2 regions of the Streptomyces sp. NPDC050164 genome follow, and region 1 is predicted to be linked to the other one. Evidence: riboswitches for the same ligand, from Rfam matches in the RefSeq annotation. Region 1 holds a riboswitch; the other holds the start of a gene.

Region 1 (4,434 bases):
GTAGTCGCGGTCGGCCAGCCGGCGCAGGTAGCGCAGCATTGCGGTCTCGGAGCGGTGCTGGTGGAAGACGGGGTGTGTCAGGTACTCGTCGGTCCGCAGCAGCGCGTCCGGAAGCCCGTCCCCGGTGGCCGCGTCCAGCGCCTCGACGACACCCTCGACGCCGAAGGCGGCCCATACGGCACGCAGCTGGGCCCGCGTGGTGGTCTCGTCGCAGGCGATCGAGACGTGGTCGGCGTCGACGAGACGGAGGTTGACCCCGTTCTCCTGCGCGGCGGCCACGACGTCGGCGGCCCGGCCCTCGACGCGCACGGTCAGCGTGTCGAAGTAGGAGCCGTGCACGACCTCGACACCGCCGTTCGCGAGCCCGGCGGCGAGAACCGTGGCGTACCGGTGGGTGCGTCGCGCGATGCCCTTCAGGCCCGCCGGTCCGTGGTAGACGGCGTACATGCCGGCCATGACGGCGAGCAGCACCTGGGCGGTGCAGATGTTGCTGGTGGCCTTCTCACGGCGGATGTGCTGCTCACGCGTCTGGAGCGCCAGCCGGTACGCCTTGTTCCCGTCGGCGTCCACGGAGACGCCGACGAGCCGCCCGGGCAGGCTGCGCGCCATCTTCTCCTTGACCGCCATGTAACCGGCGTGCGGGCCGCCGAAGCCCATCGGCACACCGAAGCGCTGCGTCGTCCCGACGGCGATGTCCGCGCCGAGCTCACCGGGCGACTTCAGCAGCGTCAGCGCGAGAAGATCGGCTGCGACGGTGACGAGCGCCCCGAGCTCGTGCGCCTGGTCGATGACCGGCTTGATGTCCCGTACGGCTCCGGATGCGCCCGGGTACTGGATCAGCACGCCGTTGATCTCGCGCTCGGCGATCTCGGCGGGGATGCCCTCGCCGAGGTCGGCGACGACGACCTCGACGCCGGTCGGCTCGGCCCGGGTCTGGATGACGGCGATGGTCTGCGGCAACGCGTCCGCATCGACCAGGAACAGGCCCTTCTTGTTCTTGCCGAGGCGCCGCGACAGCGCCATGGCCTCGGCGGCCGCGGTGCCCTCGTCGAGCAGGGAGGCACCGGAGGTCGGCAGTCCGGTGAGGTCGGCGACCATGGTCTGGAAGTTGAGCAGCGCCTCGAGCCGCCCCTGCGAGATCTCCGGCTGGTACGGCGTGTAGGCCGTGTACCAGGCCGGGTTCTCCATGACGTTGCGCATGATGACCGGCGGCGTGAACGTGCCGTAGTACCCGAGTCCGATCATGGAGCCGAGGACCTGGTTGCGGTCGGCGAGGGAGCGCAGCTCGGCGATCACCTCGGCCTCGCTGCGGGCGCCCGGCAGGTCCAGCGCCTCGGCGCTCTTGATCACGGCCGGGACCGCGGCGGCCGTGAGCTCGTCCAGCGAGCCGTAGCCGACCTGCGCGAGCATCTTTGCGCGGGCCTCGTGGTCGGGGCCGATGTGGCGCTGCTCGAAGGGAACTGCCTCTTCGAGCTCGGAGAGCGGAATGCGATGGGCGGTCATTTGCGGAGGCCTCCTGGTCTGACACGACCTTCGAGGGGCACCACGGCACGGGTACCCGAACGGCCTCCCCCTCTGTCATCTCGACCTGAGAGCTTCACCGGATCGCCCGAAGGCCTCCGGCTTTCACCGTCGGTGAGAGCGGAAGCCGTCGACACCCGCCCTGCTTTCCAGAGTGACCTCGTCCATGCGGTACGTGAGCCTGAGAGATTCCGGGGAGGATTTGCTCCTTCGGCGCCTCCGATGGTGCCTGGAGGACTCTCCCGCACGGGGTCAGCAGCCGCTGCCAGCGTACCAGCGCGGTCAACGCACGAACCTTCGAGTGGCCGCCGCCCCGATTGTGCCGTTTTGTAGTGCCTACGGATGAGTTGCGACCATGTGGAGGGCCCGTGCGAACCGATATCGATCCGCGCAACCTGATCGGCCGCAAGGCGTTCGACCGCAACGGAACCAGGATCGGCACGATCGACGAGGTCTACCTCGACGACGCCACCGGCGAGCCGGAGTGGGCGGCCATACGGACCGGCCTGTTCAGCAGGGACGCTTTCGTCCCCCTCGAGCCGAGCGAACTGATCGACGGCGCCCTCCACGTGCCCTTCGACCGAGCCCTGATCAAGGACGCCCCCGACTTCGGCGTGGGCCGCCACCTCTCCCCGGAACAGGAACTCCAGCTCTACCACCACTACGGCCTGGACGTCGCCGCGCCTCCCCCGCTCGACGACCAGGACCTCGGCAGACTGGCAGGCACGGACGAGACGGCCTGAAGCCCGACAACCCGTCCAGCTGTCTTGCCGTCGTGCCGTCTAAGGGGCAGCGGACCGCAGCCCCACAGCTCCCGACCCACCCTCCGGCTCGCGGCTCTCCTCCGGTCTCGCTAACACCAGCGGCAACGGATCCGCCGGCTCCAGATCCGGATCGTCGACCCGGAAGGTCCGCACCCGCCCGGGCTCCGACCCGGGCGTCTCGAACCGCACCGTGACCCGCCCCAGACCGCTCCCCTGCACCCACCCGTGCCCGAACTCCGCATGCCGTACGTCGTGCCCGGCGGGCCACCGCCGCTCGGCGAGCGCCGGCTGCTCCTCGACGGGCGCCGCGGCAGGCTCCTCGACCGGCCCCTGCGCCTGCGCCCGCTCCCCCGCCGCCTGCGCGAAGAGATCCTCCTGCGTGTAGTCGGCGAGCCCGCTGACACCCACCCCGAGCAGCCGCACACCGCCCGTGGTGTCGACCGAGTCCAGCAACCGGGCCGCCGCCTCACGGATCACCCCGGGATCGTCCGTCGGCCCGCGCAGCGTCTCGGACCGGGTGAGCGTCGAGAAGTCGTACCGCCGCACCTTCAGCACGATGGTCCGCCCGGACAGCCCGGCCCCGCGCAGCCGCCGCACGCACCGGTCAGCGAGCCGCTGCACCTCGAGACCGACCCGCACCCGGTCGTGAATGTCCACGTCGTAGGTGTCCTCGACCGACACCGACTTCGCCTCCCGCTCCGCCACGACAGGCCGGTCGTCCCGCGCCAGCGCCATGGCGTAGAGCCCGTGCCCGTGCGACTTTCCCAGCAGCCGGACCATCTCGTCCTCGCCCGCCTCGACGATCTCCTCGATCGTGGTGATCCCGGCCCGCCGCAGATGGTCGCCCGTCGCCGGCCCGACCCCCGGCAGTGTCCGCACCGACATGGGCCCGAGCAGCGCCCGCTCGGTGCCCGGCTCGATCACCACCAGCCCGTCGGGCTTGGCCTGCTCCGAGGCGATCTTCGCGAGCATCTTGGAGGCGGCCAGCCCGACCGACCCCGTCAGTCCGGTGACGGCCCGTATGTCCGCGCGCAGCTGCGCCCCGACCAGCCGCGCCGACTGCTCGTCCCAGGCCGCTCCCCCGGCCTCCAGGTCCACGAACGCCTCGTCCAGGCTCAGCGGCTCCACCAGCGGCGACAAGGCCTGCAGTAGCTCCATCACCCGCTCGCTGATCGCCTTGTAGAACCCGAAGCGCGGCACGAGATACGCGGCGTTGGGCGCGAGCCGCCGGGCCTGTCCCATGGGCATCGCCGAATGCACCCCGAAGACCCTCGCCTCGTACGACGCCGTGGCCACGACGCCACGCGGCCCCAGCCCGCCGACGACGACGGCTTTCCCGCGCAGACTCGGCTTGGACGCCTGCTCCACCGAGGCGAAGAAGGCATCCATGTCGAGATGCAGGATCGTGGGCGCGGTTCTCACGATTCCGATGCTGCCCTACGCCACTGACAACGCCTCGGACAACCGCCCTGACGCCCCCGGGAGAAACCGCTTGCAGCCCGGCGCGGAAACGTCCCGCCTGCAACGGTCACAGGGGCACCACACTGCCGGACGACTCAGACGGCCCTGTTCCGCCGTCGCGCCAGCTCGTCCGCCGGGTTGGACCCGACCAGCGTCTCGCCGGTGTCGATCCGCTCCCCGTGCAGCTGGGACAGCGCGCTCTCGACATCCCGCCACACCACGCCCACGGCGATCCCGAAGACCCCCTGGCCCCCCTGGAGCAGGGCGTGGACCTCGTCCGGCGAGGTGCACTCGTAGACCGTGGCTCCGTCGCTCATCAGCGTCATCCGCTCCAGGTCGCGGAAACCGCGTTCCCTGAGGTGCTGGACGGCCGTTCGGATGTTCTGGAGCGACACCCCGGTGTCGAGGAACCGCTTGACGATCTTCAGGACGACGACGTCCCGGAAGCTGTAGAGCCGCTGCGTCCCCGACCCGTAGGCGGGGCGCACGCTCGGCTCGACGAGGCCGGTGCGGGCCCAGTAGTCCAGCTGCCGGTAGGTGATACCGGCGGCCGCGCAGGCCGTGGGGCCGCGATAGCCGATCTGCTCGGACGCCATGGACGTCGTCCCTCCGCTGCTCGGCACGGCCGTCGGTCGCTGCGGAGCGTGATCAGCCGCGCCGCCGGGCTGGGGACACGCCCCGCTCGCGC
Region 2 (4,434 bases), on a different contig from region 1:
GCGAGTTCGGCCGTGGACAGGATCACACCGCCGCGCGGGCCGCCCAGCGTCTTGTGGGTCGTCGTGGTCACCACGTGCGCGTGCGGGACCGGGTTCGGGTGCAGCCCGGCCGCGACGAGCCCGGCGAAGTGGGCCATGTCGACCATCAGGTACGCGCCGACCTCGTCCGCGATCCGGCGGAACTCCGCGAAGTCCAGCTGCCGCGGGTAGGCCGACCAGCCCGCGACGATCAGCTTGGGCCTGGACTCCTTGGCCAGCCGCTCGACCTCGGCCATGTCGACCCGGCCGTCGTCGCCGACGTGGTAGGCGACGACGTCGTAGAGCTTGCCGGAGAAGTTGATCTTCATGCCGTGGGTCAGGTGCCCGCCGTGCGCGAGGTTCAGACCCATGATGGTGTCGCCAGGCTTGAGCAGCGCGAACATCGCGGCGGCGTTGGCCTGGGCGCCCGAGTGCGGCTGGACGTTGGCGTGCTCGGCGCCGAACAGCTCCTTGACCCGGTCGATCGCGATCTGCTCGACCACGTCGACGTGCTCGCAGCCGCCGTAGTAGCGGCGGCCCGGGTAGCCCTCGGCGTACTTGTTGGTGAGGACCGAGCCCTGCGCCTCCATGACCGCGACCGGAGCGAAGTTCTCCGAGGCGATCATCTCCAGCGTGGACTGCTGCCGGTGCAGCTCGGCGTCGACCGCGGCGGCCACGGCCGGGTCGAGCTCGTGCAGGGGTGTGTTCAGGACGGACATACGGCTACGACTCCTCAGCCCGCGGAGAACGCGGTGTACTCGTCGGCGGAGAGCAGGTCGCCCGGCTCGTCCGTGACCCGCACCTTGAACAGCCAGCCGCCCTCGAAGGGGGCCGAGTTCACCAGCGACGGGTCGTTCACGACGTCCTCGTTGACCTCGGTGACCTCACCGGAGACGGGGGAGTAGAGGTCGGACACCGACTTGGTCGACTCCAGCTCGCCGCAGGTCTCGCCCGCGGACACCGAGTCACCGACCTCGGGGAGCTGGACGAACACGACATCGCCGAGCGCGTTGGCCGCGTGCTCCGTGATACCGACCGTCGAGACGCCGTCCTCGGCGGCCGACAGCCACTCGTGCTCCTTGCTGTAACGCAGCTGCTGGGGGTTGCTCATGGCCTGGATTCTCCTGTACGCGCGGGAGTGCTGTGGAAGGGGGGACTGCTGGTGAGCTGGGAGGACGGACAGCGGGGTCGCTGCCGCGGCCCTTGGTCAGTGTCTACTTCTGGCGCTTGTAGAACGGCAGCGCCACGACCTCGTACGGCTCGTGACTGCCCCGGATGTCCACGCCCACGCCGGTCGTGCCGGGCGCGGCGTGCGCGGCGTCGACGTAGGCCATCGCGATCGGCCTGCCGAGGGTGGGGGAGGGGGCGCCGGAGGTGACCTCGCCGATCACCTCGCCGCCGGCCACGACCGCGTACCCGGCGCGCGGCACCCGGCGGCCCTCGGCGACCAGGCCGACCAGCACGCGGGGCGGGTTCTGCTCGGCGCGGGCGGCGGCCTCCCGCAGGGCCTCGCGCCCCACGAAGTCGCCCTCCTTCTCGAACTTCACCACCCGGCCGAGCCCGGCGTCGAAGGGCGTGAGGGACGTGCTCAGCTCGTGCCCGTACAGCGGCATGCCCGCCTCCAGGCGCAGCGTGTCGCGGCAGGACAGCCCGCACGGGACCAGTCCGGCGCCCTCGCCCGCCTTGGTCAGGGCCTGCCACAGCTCGACCGCGTGCTCCGGCTTCACGAACAGCTCGAAGCCGTCCTCGCCGGTGTAGCCGGTCCGGGCGATCAGGGCCGGGACGCCCGCGACCGTGCCGGGCAGACCGGCGTAGTACTTCAGGCCGTCGAGGTCGGCGTCGGTGAGGGACTTCAGGATCCCCGGGGACTGAGGCCCCTGCACGGCGATCAGCGCGTAGGCGTCCCGGTCGTCGCGCACCTCGGCGTCGAAGCCCGCGGAACGTTCCGCCAGGGCGTCCAGCACGACCTGGGCGTTGGAGGCGTTGGCGACGACCATGTACTCGGTCTCGGCCAGCCGGTAGACGATCAGGTCGTCGAGGATGCCGCCGTCGGCCCGGCAGATCATGGTGTAGCGGGCGCGGCCGGGCTTGACGCCGCCGATGTTGCCCACCAGGGCGTAGTCGAGGAGGGCGGCGGCCTGCGGACCGGTGACGGTGATCTCCCCCATGTGGGAGAGGTCGAAGAGCCCGGCCTTCGTGCGCACGGCGTTGTGCTCGTCGCGCTCGGAGCCGTAGCGCAGGGGCATGTCCCAGCCGGCGAAGTCGGTCATCGTCGCGCCGAGCGAGCGATGCAGGGCATCGAGCGCGGTGTGGCGGAGTTCTCCTGTACTGCTCATCGGTCGCGTCTCCCAGGGGCATGACGGGCGAGGTCGTTCCTCCCCATCTGTCATCGGAACCTGAGAGGTTCGCCATGACCACGGGGGACACGGCTTGCACCTTGGGTGGAGCCACGCCCGTCGCCTCGACGACAGGAGATGGCCCGCTTTTCAGATGTGCCTCGCCCGCGCGGTAACGGGGCCTGAGAGATTCAAGGGAGGGACTTGCTCCTTCGGCGCCCCAGCGTCAGCGGTGCTGGGAACTCTCCCGCGCGGATTCAAACGGCCGGTATGCAGTTGGCGCGCACATCATTGCACGCATCGTCGCGGGGTGGCAGGGGCACCACCCTGTAGCAGGCCTGTTGCAGGAAGAGGACTAAAAAGAGAGACATCGGGCATTACCTTCTCTTTACACTCGGCGGGGATGGGTCTTCCGTACCTGGCCCCAGGGGAGGACGATCACGGTGAACAGGACCACCGCGTACGCCACGACAACGGGCGTCGCGCTGCCCGAGCAGCCGGCCGGTCCGGCACGCGCGGGCTGCGGCCCGCTGCCGGTGCCGGTCGTCCGCGATCTGCGCGAGCGCGCCGGCCGCAGCCCGCACGCGCTGCTGTTCGGCCCTCGCGACCTCGTCGTGGTCACGGGCCTGCCCGGCAGCGGCAAGTCCACGCTGATGCGGCGCACCGTGCCCGGCCGGCGCATCGACTCCCAGGACACCCGCGACCGCTGGGACGGCCGCATGCCGCGCTTCCTGCCGTACGCGGTCTACCGCCCGCTCGTCCGCCTCGCCCACTACGCCGGGCTGCGCCGCGCCCTGCGCACCGGCGAGGGCGTCGTCGTGCACGACTGCGGCACCCAGGCCTGGGTCCGCCGCTGGCTGGCGCGCGAGGCCCACCGCCGGGGCGGCACCCTGCATCTGCTCATGCTCGACGTCACCCCCGAGGAGGCCCTGGCCGGCCAGCGCGACCGCGGCCGCGGTGTCTCGCGGTACGCGTTCCTGCGCCACCGCGCGGCGACCACCCGCCTGCTGCGCGCCGCGGAGCGGGGCGAACTGCCCGCGGGCTGCGGCTCGTCGATCCTCGTCGACCGGGACGCGGCGGACACCCTTCGCCGGATCGGGTTCACGGGCTGACCGCAGGCGGCCGGCGAGACGCTAGCCTTTTGAGCCACAGCAGTGGTTCCAGGCAGGCGGTAGGCAGATGGACTTCCCGGCGGACTTCTCCGCGGACTTCCCGGCGCACACGCAGACCCATCCGCACGGCGGATGGCCAGGCAACGAACTGGAGGAGGTGCTCTCGGCCTCCCTTGGCGCCGGGCCGTCGGCCGGCGGGCGGATCGTCGAGGTGCTCGGCCGGAGTTTCGTCTGGGTCCCCCTGCCGAGCGGCGGCGGGCCCCGCAGTGGCCCCCTGGACCTGCCCGGCATCGAGATCGAGGGCCAGGCCTACGTGCCGGTGTTCAGCTCCGAGGAGCAGTTCCGCCAGGTCGTCGGCTCCCACATGTCGTACACCATCGCGCCCGCGGTGGAGTTCGCCCGCGGCCTGCCCCCGCATGCCGGGATAGCCATCAACCCGGGCGGCGTGGTCGGCATCCCACTCCCGCCGCCCGCCGTTGCCGAGCTCTGCCGGGCCGGCCGGACCCCCCTGGACGGCCCCGCGAGCGGCGGCCGGGTCCGCCTCTTCGAGCCCGACTGGCAGGAGGACCCGGTGGACTTCCTCGCCGCCGCCTCCGCCGAGTTCGAGGCGATCGGCGTCGTCGTCACCGCCCGCCGCTGCCTCGCCGCGATCGAGACCGCCGACCCGGTGATGTTCGTGGGCGTCGAACTCTCCCAGTGGGAAGGCGACCTGCGGGCCCTCCCCCTGGAGGCCCTCACCCGCGCCGTCACCAAGTCCCCGGCCCCGTGGCCGGTCAACCTGGTCCTCCTGGACGTGGCGGAGGATCCGGTGGGCGAGTGGATGCGGGAGCGAGTGCGCCCGTTCTTCCAGAGGGTTCACTAGCAAACGCCCCTAGGGGCGAGGCGCCTCAGGGGCGCGGGTCTGTAACATCATGCGGCTCCGCCGCGTGGGCGCGATCAACCACGAACAACCCGCGGCCGCAAGACGG

The links. Region 1 has a riboswitch for glycine ahead of gcvP (aminomethyl-transferring glycine dehydrogenase). Riboswitches for the same ligand answer to the same signal wherever they lie in the genome.
Region 2: another riboswitch for glycine. It lies ahead of gcvT (glycine cleavage system aminomethyltransferase GcvT); the one in region 1 lies ahead of gcvP (aminomethyl-transferring glycine dehydrogenase).

What each region holds. Positions count from the first base shown of each region.
Region 1 is NZ_JBITJK010000024.1:8,470-12,903, reverse strand. It holds gene gcvP (aminomethyl-transferring glycine dehydrogenase) at 1-1,503, opposite strand, end outside; glycine riboswitch at 1,681-1,776, opposite strand; gene ACIBNA_RS27560 (PRC-barrel domain-containing protein) at 1,890-2,264, shown strand; gene ACIBNA_RS27555 (DNA polymerase IV) at 2,304-3,707, opposite strand; gene ACIBNA_RS27550 (MerR family transcriptional regulator) at 3,842-4,434, opposite strand, start outside.
Region 2 is NZ_JBITJK010000013.1:36,244-40,677, forward strand. It holds gene glyA (serine hydroxymethyltransferase) at 1-737, opposite strand, end outside; gene gcvH (glycine cleavage system protein GcvH) at 752-1,129, opposite strand; gene gcvT (glycine cleavage system aminomethyltransferase GcvT) at 1,233-2,354, opposite strand; glycine riboswitch at 2,515-2,614, opposite strand; gene ACIBNA_RS19330 (AAA family ATPase) at 2,798-3,466, shown strand; gene ACIBNA_RS19335 (enhanced serine sensitivity protein SseB) at 3,534-4,328, shown strand.